DNA from 2 places in the Faecalibacterium hominis (ex Afrizal et al. 2022) genome. Region 1 is predicted to be linked to the other one. Evidence: a T-box and tRNA genes for the amino acid it is inferred to sense, from the RefSeq annotation. Region 1 holds a T-box; the other holds one or more tRNA genes.
What was found. The T-box of region 1 lies ahead of ACKXGA_RS12475 (valine--tRNA ligase). A T-box ahead of a tRNA ligase gene usually reads a tRNA of that ligase, here a tRNA-Val.
Positions count from the first base shown of each region.

Region 2: it has a tRNA-Val gene. The T-box ahead of ACKXGA_RS12475 (valine--tRNA ligase) is inferred to sense a tRNA for this amino acid. The anticodon was not compared.

Region 1 is NZ_CP186860.1:2,592,080-2,595,276, forward strand. It holds gene ACKXGA_RS12470 (bifunctional homocysteine S-methyltransferase/methylenetetrahydrofolate reductase) at 1-901, shown strand, start outside; T-box leader at 933-1,164, shown strand; gene ACKXGA_RS12475 (valine--tRNA ligase) at 1,221-3,197, shown strand, end outside.
Region 2 is NZ_CP186860.1:775,977-779,173, reverse strand. It holds gene gltA (NADPH-dependent glutamate synthase) at 1-352, opposite strand, end outside; gene ACKXGA_RS03845 (sulfide/dihydroorotate dehydrogenase-like FAD/NAD-binding protein) at 354-1,199, opposite strand; tRNA gene ACKXGA_RS03840 (tRNA-Gly) at 1,536-1,611, shown strand; tRNA gene ACKXGA_RS03835 (tRNA-Val) at 1,618-1,693, shown strand; tRNA gene ACKXGA_RS03830 (tRNA-Asp) at 1,697-1,770, shown strand; tRNA gene ACKXGA_RS03825 (tRNA-Phe) at 1,799-1,871, shown strand; tRNA gene ACKXGA_RS03820 (tRNA-Gly) at 1,880-1,955, shown strand; gene ACKXGA_RS03815 (ABC transporter ATP-binding protein) at 2,055-3,197, shown strand, end outside.

The DNA of each region.
Region 1 (3,197 bases):
GGTGGAAAACGAGGACGCATTCCTGCGCAAGCTGAACGCAGGGGAAAAGGTCATTGCCATTGAGCTGGATTCGCCCCGCACTGCGGACCTGACCGGCTATCTGGAAGGGGCAAAAAAGCTGCAGGCGGCGGGCGCTGACCTGCTGACCATTGCCGACTGCCCCATTGCACAGGCCCGGATGGATTCCTCTCTGGTGGCCTGCCGGGTCCACCGGGAGCTGGGGCTGTGCACCCTGCCCCACATGACCTGCCGCGACCGCAACCTGAACGCCACCAAGGCCCTGCTGCTGGGCCTGTATGCCGAGGGCGTGCGGGAGGTGCTGGCCATCACCGGTGATCCCATCCCCACGGCAGAGCGGGACGAGGTGAAGAACGTTTACCAGTTCAACTCCCGCAAGCTGGCCCAGTACATCGTCTCGCTGGCAGGGGAAGGCCGGGAGATGCCCGGCCCCATGACCGTGTTCGGTGCCCTGAATCTGAACGCCCGCAACTTTGATGTGGAGCTGCGCCGGGCAAAGGAGAAGCTGGAAAACGGCATGAGCGGCTTTCTGACCCAGCCGGTGCTCTCGGCACAGGCGGTGGAAAACCTGAAAAAATCCCGGGAGACGCTGGGGGTCGATGCAAAGATCCTGGCCGGTATCATGCCAGTGGTCAGCCAGCGCAACGCCATCTTCATGGAGAACGAGATCAACGGCATCCATGTGGAGGACTGGATCATTGAAAAGTTTGCCGGGCTCGACCGTGCCCAGGGCGAGGAGCTGGGGCTTGCCATCTCGCTGGAAATGGCAAAGGCCGCCCTGCCGTATGCGGACGGCCTCTACCTGATGACCCCCTTCAACCGGGTGGCCCTGATGGAGCGGCTGATCGGCAGATTGAAGCAGGAAGTTCTCGGAGCATATTGACAAAACGCCAAAAAAACGTTATATTCTTTGTATAAATGCAACGAGAAAGAGTGTGCGCGGCAAACCGCCTTGCAGAGAGTCGGGGTCAGGTGAGAGCCCGGCAGGTAAGCGCCGCACACTGTCGCTTTTGAGCAGGGGCGGTGAAGCCAGTAGCCGCCCTCGGAGCTGCCCCACGTTACCGGGGCATCAAGGGGCACGGGCTGTGTTTGCAGCCGGTGCAATTTGGGTGGTACCGCGGTATGTAGTTTACAGCCGTCCCATGGAACGTTCCGTGGGGCGGCTTTTTTCGTCCCACTCATCACATTTTTGGGAGGATACAATGAAAGAACTCGCAAAACAGTACGATCCCAGCCAGGTGGAAGACCGTATCTACCAGTTCTGGCAGGACGGCGGCTACTTCCACACGGAAGCGGACCCCGACAAGAAGCCTTACACCATCGTTATGCCCCCTCCGAACGTGACCGGCCAGCTCCACATGGGCCATGCGTTGGATAACACCATGCAGGATGTGCTCATCCGCACCAAGCGGATGCAGGGCTATGCCGCCCTGTGGGTGCCCGGCACCGACCACGCATCCATTGCCACCGAGGCCAAGGTCGTGGAGGCCATGCGTGCCGAGGGCCTGACCAAGGAGATGGTGGGCCGCGACGGTTTCCTGGAGCGCGCCTGGGACTGGAAGACCAAGTACGGCAACCGCATCGTCAGCCAGCTGAAAAAGCTGGGCACCAGCTGTGACTGGCAGCGGGAGCGCTTTACCATGGACGAGGGCTGCTCGGATGCCGTCAAGGAAGTGTTCGTGCGCCTGTACGACAAGGGCCTGATCTACCGCGGCAACCGGATGGTCAACTGGTGCCCCCACTGCAATACCTCTATCTCGGATGCTGAGGTGGAGTACGAGGAAAAGGACGGCAGCTTCTGGCACCTGCTCTACCCGGTCAAGGAGACCGGTGAGATGCTGGAGCTGGCAACCACCCGCCCCGAGACCATGCTGGGTGATACCGCTGTTGCCATCAACGGCGAGGACCCCCGCTATGCCCACCTCCACGGCTGCCATGTTGTCCTGCCCCTGCTGAACAAGGAGATCCCCATCGTCTGCGACGAGCACGCTGATATGACCAAGGGCACCGGTGTCGTCAAGATCACCCCCGCCCACGATCCCAACGACTTTGAAGTGGGTCTGCGCCATGATCTGCCCATCGTCCGGGTGTTTACCTACGACGGCCACATGACCGGTGCTGCCGATAAGGCCGCTGCCGATGCACTGTTTGCCGCAGGCAAGAACACCGTGAACGAGCCTGAGGTGCTGGACTGCGGCAAGTACGCCGGCATGACCACCCTCGAGGCCCGCAAGGCCATTCTGGCAGACCTGAAGGAGGGCGGCTTCCTGAAGGAGATCGAGCCCCTGAAGCACGAGGTGGGCACCTGCTACCGCTGCCACTCCACCATCGAGCCCATGGTCTCCAAGCAGTGGTTCGTCAAGATGGAGCCGCTGGCAAAGCCTGCCATTGAGAGCGTGGAGAAGGGCGAGATCAAGTTTGTGCCCGAGCGCTTTACCAAGAACTACCTCAACTGGATGAAGGGTACCCGTGACTGGTGCATCAGCCGTCAGCTGTGGTGGGGCCACCAGATCCCGGCCTTCTACTGCGATGACTGCGGCGAGACCGTTGTTGCCAAGGAGATGCCCTGCACCTGCCCCAAGTGCGGCGGCAGCCACTTCACCCAGGACCCCGATACCCTGGATACCTGGTTCTCCTCCGCTCTGTGGCCCTTCAGCACTCTGGGCTGGCCCAACGAGGACAGCGCGGACCTGAAGTATTTCTACCCCACAAACACCTTGGTCACCGGCTATGATATCATCGGCTTCTGGGTCAGCCGCATGATCTTCTCCGGCCTGGCCTACACCGGCAAGGCACCCTTCGACACCGTCTGCATCCACGGCATCGTCCGCGACAGCCAGGGCCGCAAGATGTCCAAGAGCTTGGGCAACGGCATCGATCCGCTGGAGGTCATTGCCCAGTACGGCGCGGATGCACTGCGCTTCATGCTGCTGGACGGCTCCACCCCCGGCAACGATATGCGTTACAGCGAGAAGAAGGTGGAGGCTGCCCGCAACTTTGCCAATAAGCTGTGGAACGCCACCCGTTTCGTCCTGATGAACCTGCCCGAGGACTTCCAGCCCGGCCTGCCCGAGGAGAGCAAGCTGGACATGAGCGACAAGTGGGTGCTGACCAAGCTGAATCAGGTGGCCGGTGCCATGACCGACAACCTCGACCATTTCGAGATGGGTCTGGCCGCT
Region 2 (3,197 bases), 1.3 Mb from region 1:
GGCGGCCGATGCCCACGGGCTCGTTCTTGATGCCGCGGGTGCACTTGCCCTCGCACTGGCTCTCCTGGGGGCAGACACGGCCGCAGACGGCGGGCAGGGAGGAGGAGCGGGCAATGACCTGATAGGCGGCTTCAAAGTCGCCCTCGGCCACATGACCGATGAACTCGGGGATATCGATGCCAACGGGGCAGCCGGTCTGGCAGGGCTTGTTCTTGCAGTGGATGCAGCGCTTTGCCTCGTTCACGGCCATCTCTTCGGTATAGCCCAGTGCAACTTCCTCAAAGTTCTTGTTGCGGACGTTGGGGTCCTGGGTGGGCATGGGGCACTTTTTGGGATCCATATTGAAAGCCATCTTACTTTGCCTCCTCAGTCTTGAACAGATTGCAGGCCTTCTCGCGGGCCTTTGCCTCAAAGGGGCGGTACATGGTGCCGCGGGCCATGGCTTCGTCGAAATCGACGAGATCACCGTCAAAGTCGGGGCCGTCCACGCAGGCAAACTTGGTCTCGCCGCCCACGGTCAGGCGGCAGCCGCCGCACATGCCGGTGCCGTCGATCATAATGGGGTTCATGGAGACGATGCTCTTCAGGCCGTGCTTCTGGCAGGTCTTGACAACGAATTTCATCATAATCAGCGGGCCGATGGTGATGACCAGATCATACTGGTTGCCGGCGGCCACCAGCTCGTCCAGAGCGGCAGTGACCACACCCTTGGTGCCGTAGCTGCCGTCATCGGTCATAATGCGCAGCTCGTCACTGCAGGCGTTGAACTCGTCCTCGAGGATGAGCAGATCCTTATTGCGGAAGCCGATGACGCTGTGGACGGTGCAGCCCTGGTCATGCAGCTCCTTGGCAATGGGCAGGGCGATGGCGCAGCCCACGCCGCCGCCCACAACACAGACCTTTTTCAGGCCCTCGGTCTCGGTGGCGCGGCCCAGGGGGCCCACAAAGTCATGGACGCTGTCGCCTGCGTTCAGGCTGTTCAGCTCCATGGTGGTGCCGCCCACGATCTGGAAGATGATATCCACAGTGCCCTTTTCGCGGTCGTAACCGGCCACGGTCAGGGGGATGCGCTCGCTGTCCTCAAACGGGCGCACAATGATAAACTGGCCCGGCTTTGCCTTTTTGGCAATGAGCGGGGCTTCAATGACCATCTTTGTCACGGTGGGGTTCAGCGCGACCTTTTCAGTGATCTTGTACATTGCGGTTGCTCCTTTTTTCTGGCAAAATCTCGGCACAAAAACACGTCTGCCCGCCCGCGCGGCACAGCAGACGTGTTTTTGTGCAACTTTTTGACAAGTTTATTATAACCTCTTTAAGAAGGGAAAGCAACCGAATTTTCTTTGTGTCTGCCGCCGCAAAGCTGAAACATTTCGGTTTCATTCCGGTTTCGGCTTTGTTTTTGAAAAACAGGCGCAGACAGGCGTGTTTTGCAAAAAGTCTGATTTTTTGGAAATTTGTTGTTGACAAAGCCTGCGTTTTACGCTATAATAGCCAACGTCGCCGGGAGCGAAACCCCGGCAGACCACATGAAATGTGCGGCCGTAGCTCATCTGGTAGAGCGCCACCTTGCCAAGGTGGAGGTAGCGAGTTCGAGCCTCGTCGGCCGCTCCATTTTGTGGAAGTTTAGCTCAGCTGGGAGAGCATCTGCCTTACAAGCAGAGGGTCAGCGGTTCGAGCCCGTTAACTTCCACCATGTGGCCCGGTAGCTCAGTTGGTTAGAGCACCAGCCTGTCACGCTGGGGGTCGTCGGTTCGAGCCCGATCCGGGTCGTTGCTGCTTCTCTGGAAGCAGCTTATATGCCTCTGTAGCTCAGTCGGTAGAGCAGGGGACTGAAAATCCCCGTGTCATTGGTTCGATTCCGATCGGAGGCACTTTATATGCGGCCGTAGCTCATCTGGTAGAGCGCCACCTTGCCAAGGTGGAGGTAGCGAGTTCGAGCCTCGTCGGCCGCTCCAGACAAACAAGCCACTGCAAAACATGATTCGTCGTGTGATGCAGCGGCTTTTTTGTACGTTGAAAGCTTTTTTGGAATTGGAAAAGGAGGGAAAAACGCAGTGATATTCGGCAAGTACATCAACCGGTATTACCTCAAGCATGCTCCCGTACTGCTGCTGGGCCTTGCCGCCCTGCTGACGGTGGATTACATCCAGCTTTTGATCCCGCAGCTCTACCGGCTGGTCATCAACGGGGTGAACCTTGGCCAGGTGGTGGTGAACGGTGAGACGCTGCTCTTTACCAAAGAGGTGCTGCTGCAGCACATCTGTCTGCCCATGATCTGGATCGTGGTGTTGATGGTCATTGGGCGCTTTTTGTGGCGCATCTGTTTCTTCGGCTCGGCGGTGCGGGTCGCAGCAGACCTGCGGGAGCGGATGTTCGACCACAGCCGCAGGCTGTCCCAGCAGTACTATCAGGTGAACAAGGTCGGCAACCTGATGAGCCTGTACACCAACGACCTGGACACCATTCAGGAGTGCTTTGGTGACGGCGTGCTGATGTTCTTCGACGCGCTGACCCTGGGTCTGCTGGCCCTTTATAAGATGTGGACCATGGACGTGCGGCTGACCCTGCTGGCCCTGATCCCGGCGCTTATCATGTTTGCCATCGGCACCCAGATGAGCAAGGTGATGACCCGGCGCTGGGAGGAGCGGCAGGAGGCCTTCTCCGGCCTTTCCGATTTTGCGCAGGAGAACTTTTCTGGCATTGCGGTCATCAAGGCCTTTGTCAAGGAGTACAAGGAACTGCAGGCCTTCCGGAAGCTGAACAAGGAAAACGAGGAGATCAACGTGACCTACACGAAGATCGCCACCCTGCTGGAGGTGCTGGTGACCCTGTTCGTGGAGTCCGTGATCTGCATCATTCTGGGTTACGGCGGTTATCTGGTCTATCAGGGCCGGTTCAACGCCGGCCAGCTGGTGGAGTACATCGGCTACTTTGAGGCCATTGTCTGGCCCATCATGGCTGTGTCCATGCTGATCGAAAAGACCAGCCGCGGCAGGGCTTCCCTGAACCGCATCACTGAGCTGCTGGATGCCCCCATCGATGTGGCCGACCGCCCCGGCGTGGCCGACCTGACCGACCCCAAAGGCGGCATCGAGTTCCGCCACCTGAACTTCCGCTACCCGGACGGCGAGTACGATGTGCTGCGGGATATCTCCTTTACCATTGCGCCCGGCGAGAGCGTGGGCATCGTGGGCAAG